Regions from separate parts of the Lactobacillus porci genome, predicted to be linked through region 1. Evidence: predicted binding sites of a transcription regulator. Region 1 holds the regulator's gene; the other holds the start of a gene.
What was found. The regulator LexA, encoded in region 1, represses DNA repair genes until DNA is damaged. The targets are predictions, from matches to a motif close to CNAACANNTGTTNG.
Positions count from the first base shown of each region.

Region 1 (15,957 bases):
CCGCCGCAGCCGCCTGGCGCTTGGACGCGGGCGCAAGATGAAAGAGCGTCCCCTGCCTGCTGCCCTGCAAGAGGCCATCGAAGCCGGGATCAAGACCTACCTGCGTGAAGAAGCCGAGCGCGAAAAGCCGAAGATTCACCTGAACCTGGCCAGTCTGGCCAAGATCAGGGGCGACGCGGCTGAAACGCGGGAGAGCCTGCTGACTGAAGAAGAACGGCAGCTGGAAGCCCAAGAGGCTGAAGCAGAGCAAGAAGCCGCAGCCAGCCAGCAAGCAGCCCCCAGCCAAGAATGCAAGGAATCTTTTGGTCAGTTTGACTTGACGCCAGAAGAAGGCTATGTGCTCCAGCAGCTGATGGCCGGCAAGAGCGTGAGCGGCTACGTCAAGCAGCACCACCTGCTCACCGAGGTCCTGGCGGACAGCATCAACGAGAAGCTTTTTGACGAGATTGGCGACTCCGTCATCGAAATTGCCGGCACTGAGCCGGAACTGGTTGAAGACTACCGGGATGACTTGTCAGATTTATTTGGAAGCGAGGAATAAATTTTGGAAAAGAAAAAACGAGTTCCCAAGCGAATCGCGCAAACGGTCTTGAATTCCCTGAAGGGCGGGGTCGTGCCCCGCATTGGCCTGCCTTACGTCACCGTCGGCCGCAAGGCGGAAATTGCTGCCCTGCTGCACGACGTTGAGGTGGTGCAGGAAGGCGGGGCATCTTTCCGCTTTATTGAGGGCCGCTATGGGTCAGGGAAGAGCTTTTTGCTTCAGACCATCCGCAACTACGTAATGGACCGGAACTTTGTCGTCGTTGACGCCGACCTGTCGCCGGAACGGCGCCTGCAAGGAAGCAAGGGACAGGGCTTGGCGACCTACCGGGAACTGATCCAGAACCTGGCCACCAAGACCCGGCCAGAAGGCGGAGCCTTGAACCTGGTCTTGGACCGCTGGATCAACAACTTGCAGACCAGCGTGGCCCAGGAAAGCGGGCTGGATTTTGCCAGCCCGGCCTTTAAGGAGGCCGTGGACCAGAAGATTTTTGCCGTGATTTCCAGCCTTAGCGAGCTGGTGCACGGCTTTGACTTCGCCAAGCTCCTGCAGATGTACTACGATGCCTACGTTGACGGGGATGAAGCCACCAAGGGCAAGGTAATCAAGTGGTTCAGGGGAGAGTACAAGCTGAAGACCGATGCCCGGAAGGAATTGGGCGTCAACATCATCATTTCAGATGACGACTGGTATGAATACCTCAAGCTCTTTGCCAGCTTCTTCAGACAGGCCGGCTACAGCGGCATGTTCATCATGATCGATGAGCTGGTCAACCTCTACAAGATCCCCAACGCCATCAGCCGCCAGTACAACTATGAAAAGCTGCTGGCCATGTACAATGATGCCATGCAAGGCAAGGCCAAGCATTTGGGCATCATCATGTGCGGAACGCCCCAGGCGATTGAAGACCGGCGCCGGGGCGTCTACTCATATGAGGCCCTGCGCTCGCGTCTGGCTGAAGGCAAGTTTGCCAAGGCTGGCGCTCGGGACATGTATGCCCCGGTGATCAAGCTTGATCCGCTGACCCCCGAAGAGATGCTGGTCTTGACCGAGAAACTGGCGGCCATGCATGCTGGTCTGTACGGCTATGAGCAGACCATTACGGAAGCGGATCTGGAGGCCTTTATCAAGACGGAGTTTGCCCGGATTGGGTCCGACACCAATATTACCCCGCGGGAGGTCATCCGCGACTTTATCGAGCTGCTCGACATCGTTTGGCAGAACCCCGGCACTTCCGTCAAGGAACTCCTGGAGAGCGATGATTTTGCCTATGCCAAGTCTGACGCCGTTTCAGACGACAAGACGGATGAATATGCGGAATTTACGATTTAAGGGATAAATCATGTTTGATGCATTCGGGCATTATGCCCCCTTTATCCAAGACTATATTTATGAGCATGGCTGGCAGAAATTGCGGGCCATCCAGCTGGCAGGCGCCGATGTGATCTTCAACACCGACAACAACCTGCTATTGTCAGCAGCCACTGCCTCAGGGAAGACAGAGGCTGCTTTTTTCCCGATTCTGACGGAATTGGCTCAGGATCCGCCTGACTCAGTGGGCTGCTTGTACATCGCCCCCTTAAAGGCACTGATCAACGACCAGTACCTGCGCCTCAGCGACCTGTGCGCTGGCGGGGACATTCCGGTTTGGCGCTACCACGGCGACGTGTCCCAGAGTCAAAAGCGCAAGCTCTTCAAGCACCCGTCCGGAGTCTTGCAGATTACGCCGGAATCGCTGGAGTCATTAATGATCAACAAGCACGCGGATATTCCCCGTTTGTTTGGCGACTTGCGCTACATCGTGATCGATGAGCTGCACTCCTTTTTGCGCAGCGACCGGGGCGGGCAGACCTTCTGCCTGATTGAGCGCCTGGGTCGCTTAGCCGCTTGCGATCCCCGGCGGGTAGGCTTGTCAGCGACGATTGGGGATCCAAGAGCGGCCGGCAGGTTCCTGGCTGCTGGCTCAAGGCGCAAGACCTCGATTCCCAAGATTAAAGACGACCACCAGGTCTGGCGCTTGTCAATGGAGCATTTTTACAAGACCGATCCCCAGGCTGGGGCCGGAAGCGCGGCGGGGCAGCCGCCTTTGGCCAAGGCCAGCGACCAGGCACCGGAAATGGCCGATCCCAGCATGGCCTATATCTTTGACCATACCCGGGGGAAGAAGTGCCTGGTCTTTACCAACAGCCGGGAGGAATGCGAGGCCGTCTGCCAGGTGCTGCGCCAGTACTGCGAGGCCAAGCATGAGCCGGACCGCTTCATGATCCACCATGGCAATCTGTCAGCTGCCTTTCGCCAGAGCGCGGAAGAAGCAATGAAGGACGACAATGTCAAATTGACCACCTGCGCGACGGCGACTTTGGAACTGGGCATTGACATCGGCCAGCTGGAGCGGGCCTTTCAAATTGACGCTCCCTTTACGGTTTCAGGCTTTTTGCAGAGGATGGGGCGGACCGGCCGGCGGGGCAACCCGCCGGAAATGTGGTTCGTCATGCGCGAAGATCACCCGGAAAGCCGGGCCATGCTGCCGGTCTTGTTCCCATGGCCCTTATTGCAGGGGATTGCCCTGGTCCAGCTGTATCTTGAAGAACGCTGGGTGGAGCCGCCGCGGGAAAACCGCCTGCCATACAGCCTTTTGTACCACCAGACCATGAGCACCTTGGCGTCGATGGGAGAGATGACGCCAGCAGAACTGGCTTCCCGGGTCCTGTCTTTGTCATATTTTCACCGGGTCTCCCAAGCTGACTACAAAGTGCTCCTGCGCCATTTGCTCAAGACCGACCAGATCCAGTGGACCGAAAACAAGGGCTTGATCGTGGGCCTGAGCGGGGAGCGGGTGACCAACAATTTCAAGTTCTACGCCGTTTTCCAGGAAAATGAAGAATACAGCGTCCACTCAGCTTCAGAAGAGCTGGGCACGATCGTCAAGCCGCCCCCAATTGGCGACAAGGTGGCCATCGCGGGCCACGTGTGGGTGGTTGAAGAAATCGACCGCCAGCGCCACCAGGTCTACGTCCACCGGGTCAAGGGGCGGATCCCCGCTTACTTTGGCGACGTGCCAGGGGACATTCATCCCCGCATATTGGAGCGGATGCGGCAGATTTTGTCAGAAGACCGCAACTACCCATATTTGATGGCCAATGCCGTAGCCCGCTTGAACGAGACGCGGTCGATGGCTAGCATGGCGGGGATGCCGGCCAAGCAGCTGGTCAACCTGGGCGGCAAAACCTGGTGCCTGTTTCCTTGGACCGGGACGTATGCCTTCCTGGCCCTGGAACGGCTCTTGAAATTAAAGTGCGCCAAGCGCCTGGGCTTGAAGAACTTCGATTCCGTGCGTCCCTACTACATGCAGTTTTCGATGGACGTCAGCCCCGAGGACTTCTTCGCGATCGTCAAAGAAGAGGCCAGCAAGGACTTTGACCCGCTGGATTTAGTCTACCCCAAGGAAGTGCCGGTCTTTGACAAATATGATGAATACCTGCCGGATGAGCTGGTCCGGAAGGAGTTTGCCGAAAGCGTCCTGGATCTGGCGGAAATGCGCCGCTGCGTGGAAAAAATGCGGTAGAATAAAGTTATGAAAAGCACGAATTAGCTGAGCAGAAGGAAAAAGAGAAATGCAGAGCTTGATTATTTGTTTCGTGAAGAAAGGACAAAGATGTCTGTTACCCAGTGTCCCATAAACAGTTTTGACGAATTGGCCCAGCAGGCCGGAAAAAGCGACGAGCTGCACTTTACCTTGGGCGGAGATCCCTGGCTGCTGGTGGATGACGAGGATCCTGACTCTGACGCCACCAAGACCTTGATCAACTGCAATGACCCGGCGGTCACCGCTTCATTTGCGACCATTGAGGATTTTTTGACTTGCAAGATCAACGGCCGGACTTTGAAAGAACAATGGAGCGAGCTGACGGACGTCAGCTGCTGGTACATCAGGTTTGACAGTCTGGAGGAGTTCGTCCAGACCATCAAGGACGGCTGCGAGATTCAGTTCAGCCTGGATGGCCGTCAGTATTTGCTGGCAGAGAACAGCGACCAGCAGAGCTACCGGCAGCTGACCTATACCAATTATTCCAAGCAGGCTGACCCAGCTTTCATTGCCAAGTTCCGCAGCCTCGATGAGCTGCTGGCATATAAGATCGGAGGCCAACCGCTTTCAAAGCTGTGGACGCGGATGAGAAACGTCGATTACGGCTAAAGCCGAATGTTCGAAATTAACTTTTTAAAGGAAAAAATCATTCAAGTAAGGGCTTTGATTGCCAAGATTGATAATATTGGCAAATTCACCGGGACAAAAACTTTATTTTTTAAGAAAAAATACCAATTTTTATAAATAAAAGGAACTTTCCTCACAATCGGGTATAATATGACTTAGATTTTGAAATGAAGGAAAGATGAAAATCATGAAAAAGCTGCCCAGCCACCTAAAGAAAATTGTTCGTGTTCTCTTGCTTTTGTCCCTGGTCTGCTCCTTGACCGGCTTGACCTCGGCTTGCTCCAAGAAAGCGGAGACCACTTATGAAAGAGCCAAGCGGACCAACCGGATCGTTTGGGGCGTGCGTCCTGACACCCGCCTGTTTGGTTTGACCAATGTGAAGACCGGGAAGATCGAGGGCTTTGAAATCGACCTGGCCAAGGCCCTGACCAAGCAGATCCTTGGATCAAAGGGGAAAGCAGTCTTCCGCCCGATTACGGAAAAGACCCGGATCACGCTGCTGCACAACGGCTCCTTGGACGCGGTTATCTCAACGATGACTATTACCAAGGAAAGAATGAAGGTCATTGACTTCTCTGACGTCTACTTTGACGCGTCAGAATCAATGATCGTCAAAAAGACCGGCAAGATCAGAAATATCGCTGACTTGAACCATAAAGGAGTGGTCGTCATTGCCATCAAGGGGACCGACGTTTCCAATCAGGTGGCCAAGCTGGCCCCTAAGGCCAAAGTCAAGCAGTTCGATGACTATGGCTCAGCCTTTAACGCTTTAAAGGCTGGCCAAGGTGACGCGATGATCGATGACAACGGCATTTTGGCCGGGCTGATTGCCGATGACGACAAGTTTACCCTGACCGGGGATGCCTTGGCCCAAGAACCATACGGGATCGGGGTAGAGAAGGGCCAGGACCAGATGCGCCAGGCCATCAACAAGGCCTTGAAGACCGTACGCCAGGACGGGACTTACGACCGTCTGGTCAGAAAATGGTTTGGCAGGGTTTCCGGCTTCAATGTCAAGCAGGCTGAGTCAACCAAGGTCAAGATCCAGTAAATTGTCAAAAAAGCAGGCAAAAAGGCAAGCTCCATTTGGAACTTGCCTTTTAATTTGCTGCTTAATATTTGGCGACTAGTTGATGTCATTGCGGTAGAGGCCAACGACCTTGCCCAGGATCTGGACTTGATCCAGGATGATGGGAGCCATCGCGTCGTTTTCCGGCTGCAGGCGGAAGTGCCCGTCTTCCTTATAAAAGCGCTTGACCGTGGCTTCATCGTCATCGGTCATGGCCACTACGATCTCGCCGTTGCTGGCATTGGTCTGCTTGCGGACGATCACGTAGTCCCCGTTCAAGATGCCAGCGTTGATCATGGAAGTCCCGTGGACCTTCAGCATGAAGAGCTCGTCGGCCTCGTTCTTGAGGTCTGGCGGGGTCGGGAAGTAGTCTTCAATCGTTTCAACGGCCAGAATTGGCTGACCGGCGGTTACCACCCCGACGACAGGAATGTCTTTCGGCTTGATGCCCAGGACCTTGAGCCCTTCCGGGGTAATTTCCATGGCCCGCGGCTTGGTCGCGTCCTTCTGCAGGAGTCCCTTGCGCTCAAGGCGCACTAAGTGGCCATGGACCGTTGAAGTGGAAGAAAGTCCAACCGCGGCACAGATTTCGCGAACCGTTGGCGGGAATCCGCGACTTTCAACCGTATCATAGATGTACTGCAAAATTTCTAATTGTTTGTTTTCGTGGTTCATAGTCTTAATCCCGTAAAATCCTTATTTACTGTTCTATATTGATTTTAGCAGACATGACCGGAATTTACAAACAAACGTTCTAAGCGTTAAACTTTTTTTATGATCTTAAAAAGAGTAGACTATTACTCGAAATCAAGAATGGAAAGGCGGCAGTTTGATGACCCCAAAGGAAGAAGAAAAGCTTAGAAAGAGAATCAACCACTTGTACCACAAGAAGCAGGCTGAAGGCCTGAGTAAGGAAGAAGAGCAGGAAAGAAAAGAGCTGCACCAGAAGTTCATCGCCAACTTCAGAGCAGGCTTTCGCCAGCAGCTGGACAACCTGGTCGTGGTTGACAAGGAAGGCAATGACATTACTCCAGACAAGGCCAAGCAGATCCAGAAGGAAAAGGGCATTCGCTAAAGAGCTTTCAATTTATTCTTTAAAAATTGCCGGAAGTTTTGTAAGATAATATTTGTATTATCTACAAGCGGCTGGGCCGGAACGCTTTTCCGGCGGCAAGCTGAATTAAGGCCAATGGAGGTTAATCAGTTATGAATTTAGGTTTGGCGATCTTTTTAATTATCTTGGCAGCTCTGCTGGGTGCTGTGGCTGGTTTCTACGGCGCGCGGGCTTACATGAAGAATTACTTTAAAAAGAATCCCCCAATTACCCGCGAAATGGTTGAAGCAATGATGTCACAAATGGGGCAAAAGCCTTCTGCCAAGAAGGTCAACCAAGTGATGAACATGATCAAGCATCAATCAGCAAAGAACTAGGCAGAAGCGTTTTTGCCGGACTGGGGCAGCAGGGATTTTCTCCTGCTGCCTTTTTATATGTCAATTTATTTTGGAGTGTTTGAATATTTGGAGGTGAAAGATGGATACTTTTGCTAAGCTGGGCTGGTTCTTCAAGGCCCACAAGAAGCGCTACCTGCTGGGGATTACGGCCTTAATCCTGACCTCAGCGGCCAACCTGGTTCCACCCAGAATCCTGGGGATGATGGCTGACCAGCTGGATCAGGGCAAGATCAGCTGGGGGCAGTTTGCCTGCTATATCGGGGCCATTTTGGTCGCGGCCCTGGCCTTGTATTTGTTCCGCTTCTACTGGCGCAAGGAAATCTATGGCGGAGCGGCAGAACTGGAGAAAGAAATGCGGGGGCGGCTCTTCTGGCACTTCCTGCAGATGGACCGGACTTTCTTTCAGCGCTACCGGACCGGGGACTTGATGGCCAGAGCCACCAATGACGTGCAGGCGGTCCAGTTCGTGGCCGGCGACGGGGTCTTGACCCTGGTCGACGCCATCTTTACTGGCGGGGCAACTTTGATTGCCATGATGTGCTTCGTTGACTGGCGCTTGACGCTGGTTGCCATGATTCCTTTGCCATTTTTGGCCGTCTTGGCCAGATACTTGGGAACGCGCCTGCACGATGCCTACCTGGACTCGCAGGCTGCTTTTTCCCGTCTGAATAACAAGACCCAAGAGTCCTTGTCCGGGATCAAGGTTTTGAAGACTTTTGGCCAAAGCCAGCAGGACGCGGCGGCCTTCAACAAGATGACCTATGAGACGGTTGACGTCAACCGCAAGGTCTTCCGGATCGACTCTTTGTATGACCCCTTGATTACGATAATCATCGGGATCACCTACATGATTACGATCGTCTATGGCGGGACCATGGTCACCAACAAGACGATTTCGCTGGGCCAGCTGATTTCTTTCGTGGCCTATATTGGGACCATGGTCTGGCCAATGTTCGCGATCGGCTACTTGTTCAACATTTTGGAGCGCGGGAGCGCTTCTTATGACCGGATCATGGGTCTGCTTCATGAAAAATCCCTGATTGCCGATGCTGGGGAAGGGCTGGACACGAAGAGCATGCCGAAAATCCACGGCGACCTGCGCTGCCACGTGGTTGCCTTTGCCTATCCCGATGAGCCGGACCAGGACGTCTTAAGCGACATCGACTTTGACTTAAAGCCGGGCCAGACCCTTGGCCTGGTGGGCCGGGTCGGTTCCGGGAAGACGACCATTATCCAGCTCTTGATGCGGGAATTTGACAACTACCGCGGCCGGATCGTTTTTGGCGGGCGGGACATCCGCCAGATTCCCCTGGACGTCTACTTGAACGAGATCTCCTACGTGCCGCAGAACAACTTCTTGTTTTCGACCAGCGTCCGCGACAATATTGCTTTTGCCAAGCCGGAGGCCAGTCTGGAGGAAGTGGAGGAAGCAGCGAAGAAGAGTGCTCTGCATGATGACATCCTTTTGTTTGAAAAGGGCTATGACACCATGGTTGGGGAAAACGGGATTTCCCTGTCTGGGGGGCAAAAGCAGCGGATGTCGATTGCCCGGGCGCTGCTGCGCGACAGCGAGATTCTGATCCTGGACGATGCCTTGTCGGCCGTGGATGCCAAGACGGAAAAGGCAGTTCTGGCCAACCTGCGGGCCGAGCGGGCTGACAAGACGACCGTCATTGCCGCCCACCGCCTGTCCAGCGTCATGGATGCCGATGAAATTCTGGTCATGGCCCAGGGCAAGATTGCTGAGCGCGGAACCCACGAGGAGCTGCTTAAATTGAATGGCTGGTATGCCCGCATGTGGCGGCGCCAGGAACTGGCCGCGAAGGTAGGTGAAAGCGATGAATAATGAAGACCAATCCCAATCAGTCTGGAACCAGACGATCAGCGTCAAGGAACAGTGGCAGATCTTAAAGCGGCTATGCCGGTTCATCTTGAACTACAAAGGCGAGCTGCTGCTGGCTGTCTGCGGGATGGTTGCCGTGTCCGTGATCAACATGCTGCTGCCGACTTGGCTTCAGTACTACATGGACCACTTTTTGCGCCGCCAGAGCGCCAGCATGCAGGTGATTTGGGGAGTGGCCCTGATTTATGGCCTGGGGATCGTCATTAAAGCGGTCTTCCAGTTTACGTATGAATACCTGTATGCCTTGGCCGGTGAGCGGTCCCTGGAACGGGTCAGAAGAGAGCTTTATGCCCACATTCACAAATTGGGGATGCGCTATTTTGACCAAACGCCTGCTGGCTCCATTTTGTCCAGGGTGACCAACGACACGATGACCTTGAGCAACTTTATGCAGGTCTTCAGTGCCTTCATGCTGGGAATCATTTCCATGGTTACGGCCTTAATTGCCATGTTCTCAGCCGATAAGACCGCGGCCTTGATCGTCCTTTGCTTCGTCCCGGTGATCATTTTGGTCATCTGGCTGTACAACCACCTGAATTCCAAGACCTACCACGAGTTCCGGGCCAGAAACTCCCTGATCAACACCAAGCTGGAAGAGGCAATTTCGGGGATGTCGGTCATCCAGCAGTTCCGCCAGGAAAAGCGGATCGCTGCTGACTTTGAGCAGACCAACCAAGAGCAGATGCGGACCCGCTTCAAGCTGATCAAGACCAACTCGCTGCTGCTTTCGCCTTTTACCAGCCTGCTTTACTCCCTGGCCCTGGCGGCCAGCCTGGTCTGGTTTGGCTACCCCTTGCACCGGGTCTTCGTGCCGGCGGGTTTGATCTATGCTTTTGCCAACTACGTTCAGAACTTCTTCAACCCGCTGAATGACATGATGAACAGTCTGACCTTCTTTACTGACGGAATCGTGGCCGGGAAGCGGATCTTCAAGATCATGGATGAAGACGAGTATGAGCCTGTGCAAGCCGGCAAGGCTGATGCCAAGATTGAGCAGGGGAAGATCGAATTCAAGCACGTGTCCTTCAGCTACGATGGCAAAAATGACGTCCTGCATGACGTCTCCTTTACCCTTGAGCCAGGACAGACTTTAGGGATCGTTGGCCACACGGGTTCGGGCAAGAGCTCCATCATCAACGTGATGATGCGCTTTTACGAGTTCCACGATGGGCAGATCCTGATTGACGGTCACGATATCCGTGACTTCAGCAAGGAAGAGCTGCGCGAGAAGCTGGGGCTGGTCTTGCAGGAGCCGTTCATGTTCTATGGCGACATCGCGTCAAACATTCGACTCTACAATGAGCAAATTACGGATGAGCAGATTCAGGCAGCTGCCAAGACGGTGCAAGCTGACCGCTTCATTGAGGAGCTGCCGGGCAAGTACCATGCCCAAGTGATTGAAGGCGGCTCTGAATTCTCCAGCGGCCAGCGGCAGCTGATCTCCTTTGCCCGGACCTTGGTGACCGATCCCAAGATCCTGATTCTGGATGAAGCCACCGCCAACGTCGACACGGAAACCGAAAGCCTGATTCAAGAAGGCCTGCAGAAGCTGCGCCGCGGGCGCACGACCCTGGCGATAGCCCACCGCTTGTCCACGATTGCGGATGCTGACCAGATCATCGTCTTGGACAAGGGGCGGATCGTCGAGCACGGAACCCATGAAGAGCTGCTGGCGCAAAAGGGCTACTACTATGACCTTTACACCTTGCAGCAGAGCGCTGAATAAGCTCAAAATACAGTAAGGATCTCAAAAGCTAATTGCAAGCAAATGAGTCTGAAAAAAAGGCTTCTAGAAGTGGAAACTTCTGGAAGCCTTTTGATGTATCTTAAATCACAGCAGAGTGAAGCTCTAAAGTCCCCAACTGCCGCGTTTTTATAACATTCGAACAGCTGGCTTATTCCAAGGCATCAAGGTGCACGTGCTTGACTAAGGGCAGCTCTTCCAAAGAAGTCACCAGCTCGTCGATCTCAACGGCCAGCTGGCTGATGTCCAGGGACAGCAGCAGGTTGGCCTTGCCGGCAATGGGGATGGCCTGCGAGATCGTCAAGATGGAGGTCTTCAGCTGGCTCAGGCAGGACAAGACCGCGGACAAGGCGCCAGGCGCGTCGGCCAGAATGATGGACAAGACGGCATGGCGGGAAATGCCTGAATCGCTGGCCCGGAAGACGTAATCCTTATACTTGTAGTAGGTGTTTCTGGAGATGCCAACCTTCTCGGTGGCTTCCGTGACGGTCGTGGCTTCATGGTTTTCCAGGAGCTCCCGAGCCAGGATGACCTTGTCCAGATAGTCGGGCAGAATTTGTTTATTAACGTAAAAGTATTCTGAAGCCATGTATTTCCTCCTTGAAAGTTATTTTTAATTTCTGTTTAATATGCTTGTGGGAAGATCTTGTCAGTCCATGTCTAGAATGATACTATGTTGTTAATTGAAAAACAACTGTATTTCGCAGAGAAACAGAAGCGCTTAATTTTTTCACAAAAAGCAAAGAGTTCAAAGAAAGCGGAGAGAATACAAATGAAGGTAGCATTGTTGGGCTTCGGCGTTGTCGGCTCTGGCGTGGCCAAGATCGTTGACGGGGCTGAAAATGACGAGATGGGCGATATTTCTATTAAGAAGATTTTGGTGCACACGCCGGCAAAGATGCGCCAGGATCCCCGTTGCGTCGTTGACATCAACGAAATTCTAGATGACCCGGAAATTGACGTGGTCTGTGAATGCATCGGGGGGCTGGAACCAGCTCATACATACGTCAAAGAAGCCTTGGAGCGCGGCAAGAGCTGCATTACTTCCAACAAGAAGATGATTGCCAGTTTCGCCAGCGAGCTGTTCCCTCTGGCCCAAGAAAAGGGCGTGGCCCTGGCTTATGAATCCAGCGTCGGCGGCGGAATTCCTTGGATTGCCAACATTGAGCGCATTAGACGCTTGGAAGAGGTCAAGTCTTTTAGGGGAATCTTCAACGGCACGACCAACTACATTCTGTCCGCCATGGACCAGGAAGGCAGCGATTTTGCTGAATGCCTGCAAAAGGCCCAGGAACTGGGCTATGCTGAAGCGGATCCATCTGATGACATTGACGGCTTTGACGTCCGCTACAAGGTTGCCCTTTCCTGCTTGGCGGCCTTCAGGCGCTATGTCAAGCCAGAAGACATCATTACCTGGGGGGTAAGGCGGATCAGCAAGCAAGACTTTATCTGGGCCAAGGACCACAAGCTGTCCATCAAGCTTGTGGGACAGGCGCGGGAAAACAAGGGCGGGCTTTCTGCCTATGTCCTGCCCCTGATGTTCAGAAATGACCACCTGCTGTCCAATGTTTCGGCCAATTTCAATGCTCTGGAGCTTGATTCAGCCAACCTGGGCACGGCTGCCTTTGTCGGCCAAGGGGCAGGCTCGTTGCCAACGGCCCATGCTCTGGTCCAGGACATCCTTGACGTCAATGAAGGCCGGCGCCTGGACATGTCCCAGGCCAAGCCGGCTGAGCTGAAGGATCCTGAAGCGGCATCTTATTACCTGCGGACCAAGCAGGGTGAATTCTTTGACCAAGCCGGCGTGATCAAGGAGCAGGTTGGCAAGGATGCTTACGTGACCAAGCCGCTGCCTTTGTCCAGAATCAATGATTTGGCCAAGCAGGCTGGCGATGACGGGTTATTTTTGGCTGAGGTGGAACTATAATGAAAGTTGTGAAGTTCGGCGGCTCATCCGTAGCCAACAGCGAGCAATTTGCAAAAGTAAAAAAGATCATTGACGCGGATCCTTCCCGCCGCTTCATCGTCACCAGCGCCTGCGGGAAGTCGTCCAATGAGGACCACAAGGTCACCGACCTGCTGTATCTCTGCGCCGCCCACCTGAACTATGGAGTTTCCTACCACGAAATCTTTCAAATGATCGTGACCAAGTACATGGAAATCAAGAATTCCCTGGGGCTCAAGCTGGACCTGGGCAAGGAGTTCCAAAAGATCCGGGCCAACATCACCAGCGACTTGAATCTGGACTATCTGGTCTCACGGGGGGAATACCTGACGGGCTTGTGCCTGGCGGAATACCTGGACGCGGACTTTGTCGACGCGGCGGACGTGATCGCCTTTAATTTTGATGGCAGCATCAACATGAAGAAGACCGCGGAGCTGGTCAGGGCCAAGGTGGATATCAGCCGCCGGGTCGTGATTCCCGGCTTTTACGGCTGCCTGCCCAATGGCGTGATCAAGGTCATGAGTCGGGGCGGGTCTGACATCACGGGGGCGGTCTTGGCCAATATTTTTGACGTGGACGTCTACGAAAATTGGACTGACGTCTCCGGCTTTTACGTGGCTGATCCCCGGATCGTCAAGAATCCGCTCCAGATCCCCCGGGTCACTTACAGCGAATTGCGGCAGATGAGCTATATGGGGGCCAACGTCCTCCATGACGACGCGGTCTTTCCGGTCAGGGAGAAAAATATCCCAATCAATGTTCGCAACACCAACTTCCCGGAGAACCCCGGCACCTTGATCCGCAACGACTTCACTGAAGACGATGAGCGCGACGCGCCGCCGGTCATCACCGGGATCACTGGCCGCAAGGACTTTACCGTGATCACCCTGGTCAAGTCCCACGCGTCCGCTGAGCCGGGCTTCTTGCGCCGGGTCTTCTCGATCTTTGAGAAGTACCAGATCTCTCTGGAAAGCGTGCCGACGACCGTGGATACTTTTTCCGTGGTCGTGCGCACCAAGGCGATCGAGCGCAAGCTGTATGAAATCCTGGGCGAGCTCAAAGCGGAGCTGCACTTTGACGACGTGCGGGTTGACCAGCACCTGGCCATGGTGGCCGTGGTCGGCCGGGCCATGAAGAACATGCCGGGGATGTCCGGACGAATTCTTTCCGAGCTGGGGGCCAAGCAGATCAATATCCGCACGATTACCCAGTCATGCGATGAATTGAGCATCGTCATCGGGGTTGACAACCGCGATTTTTACAAAGCCATTCAGGCGATCTATAATAAATTTATTAATGAAGAAAGGCAAGGCTTATCAGAATGAAAATTGGTATTTTAGGGGCAACTGGCGCCGTTGGCCGGCAGATGTTGCAGTGCATTGAAGAAAGACAGATCCCAGCAGACGAAATCCGCGTCTTCGCGTCCAAGCGGTCTGTCGGCAAGAAGCTGTTCTGCAACGGCTATGAGCTGACTGTGGAAGAGGCTACCCAAGACCGGCTCAACGGGCTGGACTTTGTCTTAGGGGCCGTCTCCAACGCTCTGTCAAAGAAGTTCCGCCCAATGGTGGAGAAGAGCGGGGCCATCTACATCGACAACAGCTCAGCCTTCCGCCAGGAAGACGGGGTACCATTGGTCGTGCCTGAAATCAACGGGGCCGATGCCTTGAAAAACCACGGCGTAATTGCCAACCCTAACTGCTCAACCGCCATCACCTTGATGGCTTTGGCGCCAATCAACAACCTCTCCAAGATCAAGACGATCAACGCCTGCACCTACCAGGCCGTTTCCGGCGCCGGCATGGGCGGGATTGAAGAACTGAAGGGCGAGGTCGATGCCTTGGAAAAGGGCGAGACTTATGAGCCAAAGGTCTTCCCAGGCCAAATCGCCTTCAACGTCATTGCCAACATCGGCTCGCCTTTGGACAATGGCTACACGACTGAAGAAATGAAGATGCAGAACGAAGGACGCAAGATCCTGCATTTGCCTGACTTGAAGGTCACCTGCACCTGCGTGCGCGTGCCGGTCTACCGGTCACACTCAATCAGCGCGACCGTCGTAACCGAAGAGCCAGTCGCGATCGCTGATGCGGAAAAGGCCATTGCTGCCTTTAAGGGGGATGTGCTGGTCACTGACAAGACCCCAACGCCTTTGGACAACTCTGACAAGGATGACGTCTACGTTGGCCGCATCCGCCGCGACTTGACCAATCCAAACGGTCTGGTCGTCTGGTGCACCGGGGACCAGATCCGCAAGGGCGCTGCTTCCAACGCGGTACAAATTATGGAATACCTGCTGGACCACCAAGCATAAAAGCTTAAAGCAAAATACCTGCCACAAGCGCGTGGCAGGTATTTTTGTGATTGGCATAACTTATTTGGGGATGTACTCGAAATCGGGATTGAGCTCGTTGTCGATCTTCTTCCAGGCATCCTCAAGCTGGGCGTTCAGCTTGCCTTCAGTCTCTTCGTTCAGCTTGATCCGTCTTTCCAGCGTGATTGGGTCCCCAAAGTTGATCTCCAGGCCCTTTCTAGCCAAGACGCCCTTGAAGGTCAAGGGACCTTGGTAGACCACGGGCACCAGCGGCCGTCCGGACATCTTGGCGATAAACCAGGCGCCGCTCTTTAGTTCAGCAGAGTGGCGGGTGCCGGAAGGAAACATGATCAGGGAAAGGTTTCCTGATTTCAAGCCCTTGACGGGGATTTTGATAACGGAAGGACCAGGGTGGGCCCGGTTGACGGGGAAGGCATGGGCGTTGGTCAAAATCCAGCGCAAGACCGGATTCTGAAACAGTTCCTGCTTGGTCATGAACATGAATTCCGCGGGACTGGCGGCCAGGGCGAACAGGATTGGCTCCCACCAGGTCCGGTGGGGGGCAACCAAGATATAGGTTCCTTCTGGCAGCCGGTTCTTGTTGTGTACGTGCAGGTGACCGTTTAAGACCCACACGATAAAGCGGACGATTGGCCGAAAAATACGATAAAGCATAAAAAATGACCTCCGATATAGTACAATATTATACCATAGCGAATTTGTAAAAAGGAAAAGTTGATAATGGTTGAACTCAAAAAGAACGAGCGCGTCGACTACAT
Region 1 is NZ_VUMX01000003.1:48,461-64,417, reverse strand. Features, by position in the region: gene FYJ62_RS01900 (TerB N-terminal domain-containing protein) at 1-541, shown strand, start outside; gene FYJ62_RS01895 (ATP-binding protein) at 545-1,873, shown strand; gene FYJ62_RS01890 (DEAD/DEAH box helicase) at 1,884-4,106, shown strand; gene FYJ62_RS01885 (hypothetical protein) at 4,197-4,736, shown strand; gene FYJ62_RS01880 (transporter substrate-binding domain-containing protein) at 4,933-5,805, shown strand; gene lexA (transcriptional repressor LexA) at 5,881-6,498, opposite strand; gene FYJ62_RS01870 (DUF896 domain-containing protein) at 6,656-6,898, shown strand; gene FYJ62_RS01865 (YneF family protein) at 7,030-7,254, shown strand; gene FYJ62_RS01860 (ABC transporter ATP-binding protein) at 7,355-9,121, shown strand; gene FYJ62_RS01855 (ABC transporter ATP-binding protein) at 9,114-10,904, shown strand; gene FYJ62_RS01850 (ACT domain-containing protein) at 11,074-11,511, opposite strand; gene FYJ62_RS01845 (homoserine dehydrogenase) at 11,695-12,849, shown strand; gene FYJ62_RS01840 (aspartate kinase) at 12,849-14,192, shown strand; gene FYJ62_RS01835 (aspartate-semialdehyde dehydrogenase) at 14,189-15,178, shown strand; gene FYJ62_RS01830 (lysophospholipid acyltransferase family protein) at 15,239-15,853, opposite strand; gene FYJ62_RS01825 (GIY-YIG nuclease family protein) at 15,920-15,957, shown strand, end outside.

Region 2 (13,496 bases), on a different contig from region 1:
GCCCTAAGCGACAAGGGTCTGCTAAAGCGGCTTTGTCTGATAGTCTGTCTTCCGCCGTGGAAAAGGGCTACTGAATCAAACTGGCACTGGTAGGCCACCAAGTCACCGGAAATATCAAAGTTCATGACTTCAGAACCTTGGCGCAGGTCAACGCTTGGCGCGATCTGGCAATTCATCAGCGTGGTCTCGGATTGCGGCTGCTGAACCACCAAGGCCGGCTGGTCTGGCTGCTCATTGTCCTGGAAGATGCAGCCATTGACCGTTAGCTCAACTGGCCGGTTGCCATTCATGACCGCTGTCCCCCGCCATGACTTGTCCGAATTGGTACCGGTGAAGGTCAGGGAGTTGAGCACGAAGACTGGACTGTCGATTTGCAGCTGACCGTTGATGATGACGTCCGCGGCGTTGCCGCTCTCACTGGTTAAAGTCAGACTGTTGCTGAACTTAATGGCATCCAGGTCGTATTCGCCCTTTTCAAACAGCAGCACATCCCCGGCAGTGATATTGCTCAATTCATGTGCGTTAGTCTTGAAGAAGTCTCCGCCTGCTTTCAAGTGGTGCACGCCGCGAGTCAGGATTTTGCAGTTTGTCAGCGACATAGTGCCGTTCTGGAAGGAAGCAATGCTGTTTTCCTTATCGTTTTCCAGCTCCAAGCCTGGCAATTCCAACTCGCCGTAAATCGTCAGGTTAGTCAGGGCGACGCTCTCGCCAAAATCGACATGCAGGGCATCGAGGGTGACGTCATCCGGGCTTTGCCCTTGCCCAATAATGTTGATTTGGGTCAGATTAAGTTTCTCAGCGACGTAGTCGCCAGGCTCCAATAGAAGCGTGTCGCCAGATTTTGCCTGAGCAAGTGCTTGCTCAATGCTGCTGTTTTCCGTTAGTTTGTATTGCTCAGCCATCTTTACCAGTCCTTTCAGTAATTCCGTTGTTTCTTTCATTATTGTGCAAGTGCTTACAATAGTCAATAGCTAATTCTTAAGCATTTGCGGCATCCTTGACTGGATAAGCAATTGGCTGAGTTGATGTTTCATAGGCCGGCAAGCCATACATGGCCCTGTAGATTGCCCGCTAGATTGCCGACAAGCCCGCACTGTCCGCGATCGCGAAGCGCTTGGCATACTTTCTGACCAGCTTGCTGGTTGAGTGCTTGTTGATGTTCTGGACTAAGACTGCAATATCGACATGCTTGAGCTCATGCTTATAGAAAGATTCAGGCTCGCCAAACTTGAAAGCATTGATGATTCTGCATGTCCCATTATGCTCCTCGACCATGTGCTGGATCTCGTTGCGCCGCAGCTCGTTGCCGATTACCACGCCAATCTTTCTGCCCTTCAGGTCAAACGCCAATGTGCTGACATCTGGCTTGGCTTCAATGCTCTTATTCTTTTCTTCCTTATTATTTTGCTCCTTTTCCTTTCTTTTAACCGCTGTCGGCTTGCTTGCAAGGAAACTGCCGCCTCCGTCCCGAATTACCCAGCGGACCAAAGTTGAGCTCGGCTCATTCTTGTACCAAGCCAGATTGACAATGTCTCCTGCTTTGACATAACCCTTTGCACTCTTAGAAGCATTGATTCCATCAGGAATTTTATAGCGCTCCTCGTGCAAGAAATCGCTTAGTCTTTCACCAGAGGCATTATGATCGACGAACAAGCTGCCATCTAGCTCTTCTTCAACGATGCCGTAATCAAAAGATGAAAGATTGTCAGGCGTTTCCGCGGTATTGAGCACGCGGATAATGGTGACCTTGTCGTCCTTTTCGGGCTTGGCTTCAACGATATTTCCATTAGCCAAGCCAAGATTCCGGACGGTCGCTTCGCTGATTTTGCCGGCAAAGGCCCGGCGGGCATCAATCAAAGATCCACCCGTCCGGCAGCGGATAAACTTGCAGACTTCATGCCCGGTCGGCACGTCAAAGGCAAAATCCTGATTGACTCTTAGGACTGGCGCGTTTTCAGAGGCCGGACTGATGATCTTGACTTGACGGGTGGGTGCATCCCCGCTGGCAGACGCTTCGGCCTCTGCAGGATCAGCAAAATCTGTCTGACTGCCTTCAGTGCTCAGATTGTCAGCTGTTTCGTCAGCGCCATCAGCATCTGTGTCGGTACTGTCATCTTCATCCGAATCCGCATCCTCATCTTTGTCGCTGTCGTCATCGTCGTCATCGTCTCCATCCTGATCGCTATCGTATTCAACCTGAGCCAGCTCTAGCAGACTCTTGATTGCCACTGCCCCCAATCTGAGGGAAGTCTGCGTGTCGTCAAGCTCATCCAGAATTTTCTGTACTTGTTCGCGATAGTCTAAAAATAATTCACTCATTATTTGCCACCTCTTGCTATCCTTTCAGTTTCAACAACGGTTCTATTTCTATTATGCAAAACTCTCAAAGGAATAAAAGGGCTTTCAATTGAATATTTCCCGGAAGGGCCAAAAAAAGCATTTTTTCTTATCAATCAAGGAAAAAGCGTAAAGGAGTTCAGAAACTTAACATAATTATAGATATGGTAAAATACACTGACCGTGAAAACGATCAGTGTCTTTTGCGATTATTGTTTAGATTTGAAGTTGGTTATGAGGAATATTTGCCGGTTAAGGAAGTAATTGCCACGCCAGCTGCAGAAACAATCCTTGATTTTGGTCAAAATCAAGCAGGCTGGATGGAATTCTATAACCGCGAGCCAAAAGGGACGATCATCAAGTTTGAAGCCGGCGAAATTTTACAAAAAGGCTGCTTCTACCGGGACAATCTGCGTCAAGCCCGGGCTGCTTTCGTCTACGTCTTGGATGGTCAAGAAGGCTGGGTTCGCCCGCACTTTACCTATTTTGGCTACCGCTACCTGCGCGTGAGCGGAATTCTTCAAGAAATATGCCCGGGACATGGCTGTTGAGCAGGATATGCATGACGGAATGCTGACGATGTATGCCCCTGACATGGGCGACCACTCAGACGGCACGGCCGTTTGGGGCGACGCGGCAACGATCGTGCCTTGGAACATGTATCAGGCTTATGGCGACAAGGCGATTTTGCGGCAGAATTATTCAGCCATGAAGTCCTGGCTTGCATGGGTCGGCCGTCAGACTAAAAGCAAGCATCTCTGGACCGGCTGCTTCCAGTTTGGGGACTGGCTGGCTCTTGATAGCGAAAATCCCGCCATGCCGACAGGCAAGACTGAAGAGGACTTCGTTGCCTCGGTCTACTATTACTACTCAAGCTGGATTATGAGTCAAACTGCTGCCCTGCTGGGGCATCCAGCTGATGCAGAAAAGTATGGCAAGCAGGCTCAAGCAATCAAGCAGGCCATCCAAGCAGAATACATTACTCAAAACGGCCGCGTGGCAATTGATACCCAAACCGCGTATGCCCTCACTCTGTATTTCAAATTGGTCCCTGAAGACAAGCTCGGCCGCGTAGTCAATGACTTGGTCAAGCGTTTGGCCAAGGATGACGATCACTTGCAGACTGGTTTTGTCGGCACGCCGTTCATTTGCCAAGTCCTTTCCAAGTATGGCCGCCATAAGCTGGCAATGAAGCTGTTCATGAATGAGGACTACCCAAGCTGGCTTTACGCCGTCAATCTTGGTGCAACCACGGTTTGGGAGCGGTGGAACTCGGTCCTGCCATACGGCTCAATTAACCCGCAAGGAATGAATTCCTTAAACCACTACTCAATTGGGGCCATCATGGAATGGGGGTATCGCTACCTGCTGGGCATCAGTGACCACGCCCCTGGATACCAGAAGCTGGTCTTCGCCCCGCAGTTTGACTACCGCCTCAAGCGAGTAAGCGGCAGCTATGAATCAAGCTATGGCAAATTCAGCGTGGCTTACCAGATTGAAAGCGATGACGAGCATACCATCAAGCTCAGCCTTGACGTGCCATTTGGTCAGACCGTTGAAGTTCGCCTTCCCCGCGCGGCAAAGAACGGCGTTTTGGTCAACGGCGAGCTTCGTTCTAATGGCAACTTCAAGCTCAGCACTGGCCACTACGAGCTGACCTACCAGCCAGATGAAGACTATATTGAGCGCTACAGTCTGGAGAGTCCAATTGGCGAAATCATGCAGGATGAAGCGGTTGTCAGCAAGCTTGCCCAGGTTGCTGAGGTGATCAACTTCTTCAGAGATCCTGGCAACCGGGAGAATTTTGGCAAGATGTCCCTGCCGCAAGTTGCCAACGTGCTGCCATTTATCAACATCGATGCCGCGACGATGAAGCAGATTTCCGCAATCCTGACCGCGACCCCTATTAACAAAATAGAGAATTAAGACAAAAAATCAGTATCGCTGCAATCGAGATGATTGCTGGCAATACTGATTTTTTATTGATTATGTTGTTTGGCCTCAATGCCTGACAAAGTACCGTCTTGACCATTGTCCGTCGTGTCATAGCGATGACTTCTTTTGCCAGAATACATCATCCGGTCAGCCTTTTTGAACATGTCGGTCAAGTCAAGATCAGTCAGTGGCTTGCCGCTGCAAAAGCCTACGGTCACGGTGACCCGCCCGGCAACTCCGGCAAATTTCTGACTCATGATCTCGGTTTGCAACGAAATCAAGGCTTTGCGGAAGTCAGGCTCAGGCAAGCGGCTGATGATTAAGAATTCATCCCCGCCGTAGCGGTAGCCCTGGTTTGGAAAGTACAGGCTGATCAGCTGGCCGCAGCGGTGAATTGCCTCATCCCCGCAAGCATGGCCAAAAGTGTCATTGACGTGCTTGAAGTCGTCTACATCCAATAAGGCTACGCAGGTTTGGTGGTTCAAATAGCTGTTGATGTCTTCTTGCAGTGCAAAGCGGTTCTTCAAGCCAGTCAGCTGATCGCGCAGGCTGTTTTTGCGCCAAAGCTCCTTTTTCGTCTTGAGTCAGCACGATCGTAAGATTGCTTAAGCCGACGACCATGACAAAGTTGGAGATTCTAATCTGAAGCAGATTGTCGACAAGATAGGTCAGTCCATAGGCAACCGTACTCCAGAGCGCGACCTTGAATTCCCGCCCAAGCAGCTTTTTGTGCCGGAGGATGACGGCAATCGTCATTACGACATAGGTTTCAAGCTCGATATTGAACAAAATATGCAAGGGTCCGTGAACGTATTCGCCAGTCGGCTTGATCACATACAGCATTGGCTGCAGCTCCGGAAGCAGCAGGAAGGTCAAGACCACGAGCGCTGGTGCCATGAACAGCAGCTGCTGCCAAAGGGAATATTTTTGGCCATCGTTCTTGAGAGTCAAAAACATGTAGAAGAGCTCAAAAATGATGATCACATGGAGCAAGTGGGCTGTCAAGTTGGTTATGCTGACAAAGTTGAAATCATGCTCCATTGGCTCATTGCGCAGGACAGTGCCTGCCGTCTTAATCAGTGAGTAGCAAGAGATCAGCAGGGACATTACCATGATCACGTAGTAGGTTTTTGTCTTGTGCTTGTAGTAGATTGTCAATGCTGCAAAAAGTATCGCCGACAGAATCGCGGCCGGCATGTCAAAGTAGAACAGCAAGTTCGGGTTGCTCATATTTATCATTCCTTTATGCTTAGCTACTTTAATTATATACTTCTACAGACTTTAATATTTCTTTTTCTTGCAAAACAAGTATTATCTTATATAAATAATCGTATGCTGGTTAATCACCCTAACTAAAAAACAAAAAAATTCCTGAAAAGCAGCTGTGCATTGAGTTCAGCTTGCTATTCAGGAACGAGTAACAGTTACGTCGTATTCAGTTTTTCTCATTATGATGGTGGTAACACCTCTTTCAAATCAAATGTGACACTTACATTTTCCAACAGCGGTACATCGGAACCAACCTTGATTTGCAAATCAGCCCTGATGATTAAACTTAAATTTTATGGTGGTAACAGTCCCTTCTATCGTTTATTAGAATTTGCTATCCTACCATTATTGCCCATCGGGCCCATCTCCTTTTCGAACTAAGTAAGTTCTGGCGATTAAGATGCTTAAGTTTCTGGTGGAGTGTCCTCCTTTCTTTTTTGTACTTTAATCTTATCACATTTCTTTCATAATGCAAACGTAAACGCTTGCGATTTTCGAGAAGCTGCTTCGATAAACAAGCCCAAAATGCCTAAGATGAGAAACTATTTTAAGCAGCGCTTGGGCAAAAGCTTTGCTTTTTAGTTTATGACCAGTCCAAAAATAAATATAAAAATATTTTAGCCGTAAAAAAGCCGCATCCCTGCTTAGGAATGCGGCTCTGTCTTTATTTGACTGATTTGATGACTCTGGCAATGTTCTCGCAGGTCCGCGCGACGTTTGCCGGACCATGCTTGAGCGCGTCTGACAAGGAACAGACCGTGTCCAGGATGCCAAAAATAGCGTCGAAGCCAGCATCATAAAGGCTGTCGATCCCCTCGCCCAGGCTGCCGGCGACCGTGTACACGGGGATGCCCCGCTTGCGGGCAACTTGAGCTACGGCATATGGCGTTTTGCCGAACTTGGTCTGAAAATCGGTGCCGCCTTCGCCGGTGAAGACGAAATCGGCATCTGCCAGCTGCTCTTCTAAGTGATTCTCGGCAATGACGATCTGTGCCCCGGGTTGAGTCTGGCAATTGGTAAAGGCCATCAGCCCGGCCCCTAGACCACCTGCTGCCCCAGCACCTGGCTCATGTTCAACGTCTCTGCCGATAGATTCGCGGATAACAGCTGCATAGTGGGCCAGGTTCTGGTCCAGCCGCGCGATCATCTCTGGCGTGGCCCCCTTTTGCCGGCCAAAAACGCGTGAAGCCCCATTTTCGCCAGTCAATGGGTTGGTTACGTCACTGGCTAACAGCACTTCAGCCGTCCGCAAGCGCGGGTCAATCTCACTGGCATCCAGCTTGGCCAGCCTGCCCAAGGCGCCGCCGCCAAAAGGCAGCGCTTGTCCTTCTTGATCAAGCAGCTTGACCCCTAAAGCTTGGGCCATCCCTGCCCCGCCATCATTGGTCGCGCTGCCGCCAAGGCCAATGATCAGCTTCTTGACCCCGCGGTCCAGGGCATCTTTGATCAGCTGGCCAGTACCATAAGTCGTGGTCACCAGGGGATTTCTTTTCTCCGGTGGCAGGAGCTCCAATCCTGAAGCCTGTGCCATTTCAATTACCGCACAGGTGCCATCATTGATCAGGCCGTATTGAGCAGCCGTTTCGTTCTTGCCGTCAGGTCCAAGCACGCTGACGGTCCGCTTTTCGCCATGGTTGGCGGCGACTAAGGCATCTACTGTCCCTTCGCCCCCGTCGGCCATGGGCACTTCAACGATTTCTGCATCTGGAAAGACTTTTTTGATTCCTTGAGCCATGGCGTGGCAGACCTCCTTGGCCGTCATGCTCTCTTTAAATGAGTCTGGTGCTAGTACGAATTTCAGTGCCATTTTTCGCTCCTTTATTGACTAACGGTCGTAGATCGTATCCGGCACGACGACAAAGGTATCCGCGTCTTTGCCTACGAAGGCGCCGCGAACCATCAAGCGTCCGCCAACCGTGATCCCGTTCCCGTATTCAAGCAGCTGGTCGCTGTCGCGGTCGAAATACTTGACCAGGACGGTCCCGCCATCGTCCATTCTAAGCGTGACCTGGCTTTCGCCCAAGCTGGTCTGGTTCTCCAAGACCGTCCCGCCAAAAATGACTTCCTGATTGAGCCATTTTTCCGCTTTGGCATCCCATTCCGGCGTGCTCTTGACCGGGTAGGCCAAGTCATCCTCAACCGGATTGAACAAAAGCATGCGGTCTTCACAGGCCGGCACCATCTGGTTCAAAACCCGTAGCAATTCCTGCATGTCCGGCTGCAGGGGCGAAAATTCAGTAATCGTGTTCAAGGTCTTGCTGGAATTTTCAAACAATTGCACTTTCAAGTAGTCATCCGCCGCATCCCGGTAGTCGCGGATTTCGTGCGTGATCTTTTCCAGCAACTGGCCGGCTTGCGCGAAGCAGGCCGCGAACTTCTGGCTGTCAGTCTTGTATGACCAGGTGAGCAAGGCCTTGCCGTCTTCTTGGTGCCCCAATTCTTCTTGCAAAAAGCCGCTCTCCAAAGTCAAGCGCTCAAACCAGTTGTTAGCCCCTTCTTGGTAAGTTGGGCCGGCCTCCAAAATAATCTTCGTTGCCTTCAATTTTTGCTACCTTCCTTCTGCAATCTATTATAGCGCGCTGGGCAAAAATAGCCGCCTGAATTGCCCGAACTTGCATTCGCCTCGCTTTTCTAGTATTCTGTGACATAGAGAATGACGATCAAACGTTTGTGTCAAAAAGAAGATTAGTGAGGCTAGTATGGAAACCAAGAAATATTTGTCGCTGATTGACCAAGAGCTGGCCAAGATGCCCGACTTCGTGCGCGACTACCAGTTGCAGAACCGGCATTCTTTGACCACCAGCTACCAATATCTGACTGAAATCCGCCGCTTCTTTAACTGGCTGCGGACTGAAGGCCTGGCTAAAGCCTCATGCAATCAGGAAATCGTCCCTTCTGACTTGGAGCGGCTGCGCCGGAGCGACATGATGCTCTACCTGGATCGCTTAAGCCATACCAAGAACCAGCAGGGACACCTTAATTCGCCGACCACGGTCAACCGCTCCATCAATGCCCTGCGCTCGCTCTTTAAATTCCTGACCATTACCTCTGAAGACAACAACGGCAAGCCTTATTTTGACCACAACGTGATGCTAAAAGTCAAGTCCCTGGCCTACACCAAGACCCTGAACTACCGGGCCCATGCCCTTGAAGCCCATATGTACACGGGAGACTTGAAGTATCAGTTTTTGGACTTCTTGGACAAGGAATATGAAGGTCTGTGCAAGGCCAGAGCCCTTTCAGCCTTTCGCCAGAACAAGGAGCGGGACATGGCGATCGTGGCCCTGATTCTGGGAACGGGCATCAGAGTTTCGGAATGTGCCGGGATTGACCTGAAAGACCTCAACCTGAAAGAAGCCACATTAGACGTGACCCGGAAGGGCGGCCAGCGGGACAGCGTCCCAATTGCCTCCTGGACCCTGCCTTATCTCAAAGCATATGCAGCCTTGCGGGAGCGCCGCTACCGCCCGGAAAAGGACAACCGTGCCTTCTTCTTGACCAACTATCACGGCCAATGCCGGCGAATGACCACCAACGCCATTGAAAAGATGGTTGGCAAATACTCAGCCGCCTTCGGCCATCCCCTGACCCCGCATAAGCTGCGCCATACCGTGGCTTCCGAGCTCTACCAGGTAACCAAGGACCAGGTCATGGTGGCCCAGCAGCTGGGGCAAAAGGGCACGACCGCGACCGACCTCTATACCCACGTCGACCAGACCGAGCAGCGCCGGGCGTTGAACGCTATCGCTGATCAGGACCAAAACAAACCGCGACAATAAGACAAAAAAGCGCATCCCCCTAAGCAAGGGATGTGCTTTTCTGTATTTATTTGCTAGTCGGCTAAGTGCTTGTTCTTGTAGACCAGCTTGCCGCTGACGAAGGTCAGCGCGGTCATGCCGTAGACTTCTTCGCCAGTAAATGGGGTATTTCTCCCCTTTGACAGATAGTCGTCTTCGTTGATGGTCTCCACGTGGTCCAGGTCAAAGACCGCGATGTCAGCTTCCTTTCCTGGAGCCAGCACGCCCGCGTCAAGGCCAAAGAGCTTAGCAGGCTGGTAGCTCATCAAGTCCAGGAGCAGCTCCAGGTCCATCGCCCCACTCTTGACGAACTTGGTGTAAAGGCAGGCAAAGGCCGTTTCATTGCCGATAATGCCAAAAGCTGCCTTGCGCATGTCTCCGGCTTTTTCTTCCAGGCTGTGCGGCGCGTGGTCGGTGGCGATCAGGTCAATCGTGCCATCAAGCAGGCCATCGATCAGGGCAGCCTGGTCTTCCACGCTTCTCAAAGGCGGATTCATCTTGTAGTAGCCGTTGTTGCCATTGATGTCTTCTTCGTTAAGGAGCAGGTGGTGCGGCGCGGCTTCAGCAGTAACGTTGATCCCGTATTCCTTAGCCAGGCGGACCAGCTCAACGCTTTCCTTGGTTGACACGTGGCAGACGTGGTAGTGGACGCCAGTTTCCTGGGCCAGGATCAGGTCGCGGGCTACCTGGGCTGATTCACTCACGCCCAAGATCCCTGGCAGGCCGAGCTCTTCAGCCCGCTTGCCGGCATTCATGACCCCCTTGTGGTAGAGAGAGTCATCTTGCACGTGCTCGCAGATCGGCAGGCCAACCTTGGCAGCCAGCTTCATGGCATCATACATGGTCCCGGCCTGCTGGATTCCCTTGCCGTCATTGCTGAAGGCAAAAGCACCAGCTTCCTTGAGCCCTTCCATGTCGACGACTTCATCACTGGTCAGGTCCTTGGTGATTGCCGCGTATTGGTACAAGTGGACCAGGCTGCTTTTCTGGTTCAGCTCAACCTGCTTCTTGAAGGTCTCCACGTCGTCTGGAACCGGGTCAACGTTTGGCATGGTGCAGACCGTTGTAAAGCCGCCTCTGGCAGCACCGGCAGACCCAGTCTTGATCGTTTCCTTATAAGTGAAGCCAGGCTCTCTGTAGTGTTCGTGAATGTCTACCAGACCTGGGGCAACCAGCTTGCCCTTGAGGTCAATGATTTCGTCTGGCTGGTCAGCTTCCAAGCCAAAGCCGATCGCCTTGATCTTAGTCCCGGCAATCAGCAAATCTTCCTCGTGGAGCTCGCCATCGATGTAGACCAAGCCGTTTTTCAAAAGAGTTGACATTATTCAAGTCCCCCAATCTTCCGTCCGCGCAGGACGGCTTCAATCATGGCCATTCTGACGAAGACCCCGTTTTGCATCTGGACGGCGTAGCGCGACTTAGGCGCTTCAACCAGGTTCCCGTCCCATTCAACGCCGCGGTTGATTGGACCTGGGTGCATGATGATCGCGCTGTCCTTCAGCAAGTCGTATCTTCTTTGGTTCAGGCCGTATTGTTCGTTGTAGGCAGCCGGGTCAAACAGCTCTTCCGTGTTGTCGCTGGTGTGGCGTTCGTGCTGCACCCGCAGGAGCATCAAGACGTCCACGTCGGCAATTTCGTCATCAATGTTTTTGACGTAGGTGCCGTAGTCGCCAAATTCCTTTGGGTCATACCAGTATTCTGGACCGGAGAAGTAGACCTTGGCCCCCAGCTTGTTCAGGATCTCCATGTTTGAGCGGGCAACGCGGGAGTTGGTCAGGTCGCCGACGATCATGACCTTTAAGCCGTCAAAGTGGCCAAATTCGTTGTAGATGGTCATCATGTCCAGCATGCTTTGTGAAGGGTGCTGGCCGGAACCGTCACCGGCGTTGACCAAGCCCATCTGAAGGTGCTGGCCGGCCTTTGGATGAATGATCTCATCGTAGTAGGCGTTCTTTGAGTGGCGGATGACGCTGAGCTCAATGCCAAGCGATGCCATGGTCAGCTCGGTGTCGTAGAGGCTTTCACCCTTTTTGACTGAAGAGTGCGCTGGATCGAATGGAATAGCGGTCAAGCCCAGGCGGCGTTCAGCAACTTCAAAGCTCGTGTGGGTTCTGGTGGAGTTTTCAAAAAACATGTTGACGCAGAAGACCGGCCGGCTAAGCTTCGGCACGGCTCCGCCTTTCTTGAAGTACTGAGCCCGGTGGATCAGGTTGAAGACGTCCTCGACATCCAATTGTTCTACACTGACGAAGTACGGCAGGCGAAGCAGCTTGTCGTCCTTGCTGGCATTAGTAGCATTTTGGTCCTTGGTAACTGATAACAATTTTGCAACTTCCTTTCGAGCTAATTGAGCTGGCACAAGCAAAAAGGCCATCCTGCCCTGCGTGGGTGCAAGATGGTCTTCCTCAATTCCGTCCGCGCCACTGGCTGATGCTGGCGGAAATAGCAGCTGACGCTGACAATAATCCGGACAATTGCCGAAATGGTGCTGCCTTTGTCTGCTGAATGAGCAACCTTCTTAGTCTCACGGGGCTAATTTTAAAGGTCATTTTGCGTTTTCTTAACTATATGATTTTTGCTGATTTTAGTCAAGCACTTTCGCGGGATTTTTCCAAAAGGCAACGTGATTTAAAATAACTTATTTTTTCTTTAGCAAAGGCTTAAAACTTCTTAATGCGTTTTCAATTAAAGCTGTTGTATAATTTTAAGCAGAAGGAACTTTGTGATCGCGATAGGAGGTAAATTCTATATGAAATTCAAGAAATTGCTTAAAAGTCGCAAGACTGTCAGAACCTACACGGGCAAGGCAGCCGACAAGAAAGATCTGCAGAAGATACTGGAAGCTGGTGAATACGCGCCAGCAGCCATGGGCAAGTACGAAAACTATCTGTTTACCGTAGTTACTGACAAGAAGCTTTTGAAGGCGATTGATCAAGAAGCTGCCATGATGTTTGGCGATCTCCACTCCCACCCTCTTTATGGGGTGCCAACTCTGATTCTGGTCTCAGCCAAGAAAGTTGATGAAATGGCTTGGGCCACTGCCGGCATTATGGGCCACAACATGGTCTTGGCTGCGGAAGACAAGGGCTATGGCGCATGCTACATTTACGGGGCAGTCGCTGCCCTGCGCAACCACCCAGAAACCATTGCTGACCTGGACCTGCCAGACGGCTTCACGCCGCTTTGCGGGGTTGGCGTCGGTGAAACGGAAGAAGAGCTGGAAAAGCGCGACATTGACAAGGAGCGCGTTGGGATTACTGAAGCCGAGTAAAAATAACGAATATTAACACTAAAAGCCTGGATGCTGGCTCAATGTCAGCAAGTTAAGCCAAGGCTTTGAGACGCTCATCTAAATCAGATGAGTGTCTCTTTTGTTTTAAGACATGCCTGATATGCGGCTATTTGTCTGATTTATTGAATTTTGTCGAAAATATTGAAAAAATATTCAACTGTGCTATCATTGAACTGATTTGAAGAAGAACAAGCTTTAAGAAAGAAGATGTCCAGACTAAGTAAGCTTTTACTCAAAGCGTTAATTTCTTTAGTTGCAGTCTGTGTGTTAGGTGCTATTCTCATTTCGGCCTCTCGACCAGAGTAAAGCTGCACTTCAGCGCGGACTATAAATAAAATAAGAGAGGCGGTCAGCCCCTCTTTTGTTTTTGAAGGAGTATTAAACCTAGCCAGGTTTTTGGCAAATCTAGAAGCTTCTCAACCCTTGCTATTACTGGATTCTTTCCAATCTAACCAGCTCTGATTAACCAAGAACAGAAAATGTTGCTACTAAATTCAGTGCAATATTTGGTGCAATGATTCGGATGCGTTCACAGGCTTCAACATGATACTAAAGACAATCTATGATAAAATTTAAGTAGTGATTTCTACTTTCTCCGCTTGCGTCAAGCAGGCGGTTCTTTTTTTGCATTTTTGTCGTTGGGGTCCTAAATCGGGACCGCTTCTTAAAATCCTGTGCCAGGATCCGCTACACTCGTTGTACAGTTTCTGGTCAATCGATTGACCACACTATCCATGCCAGGGGATGCGGCAAGCAGGGAGCAGAGAAGCAGAATCTGCTCCAGGACCAGGCGACAACACTATCCATGTACACTTAACCCGCAAGCGCTCCAGGGGCTCGAGAATGGCGTAATAAGCAAGATAGAA
Region 2 is NZ_VUMX01000004.1:91,283-104,778, forward strand. Features, by position in the region: gene FYJ62_RS02530 (hypothetical protein) at 1-902, opposite strand, end outside; gene FYJ62_RS02535 (DUF2325 domain-containing protein) at 1,072-2,319, opposite strand; gene FYJ62_RS10730 (family 78 glycoside hydrolase catalytic domain) at 2,658-2,888, shown strand; gene FYJ62_RS02540 (alpha-L-rhamnosidase-related protein) at 2,878-4,263, shown strand; gene FYJ62_RS02545 (GGDEF domain-containing protein) at 4,317-4,799, opposite strand; gene FYJ62_RS10595 (hypothetical protein) at 4,699-5,502, opposite strand; gene FYJ62_RS02550 (glycerate kinase) at 6,206-7,348, opposite strand; gene FYJ62_RS02555 (hypothetical protein) at 7,367-8,083, opposite strand; gene xerS (tyrosine recombinase XerS) at 8,241-9,320, shown strand; gene FYJ62_RS02565 (dihydroorotase) at 9,374-10,660, opposite strand; gene FYJ62_RS02570 (aspartate carbamoyltransferase catalytic subunit) at 10,660-11,661, opposite strand; gene FYJ62_RS02575 (nitroreductase family protein) at 12,088-12,609, shown strand.
Region 2: xerS (tyrosine recombinase XerS) is a predicted target of LexA. The motif match lies at 8,199-8,212, and genes of this name have one in related genera.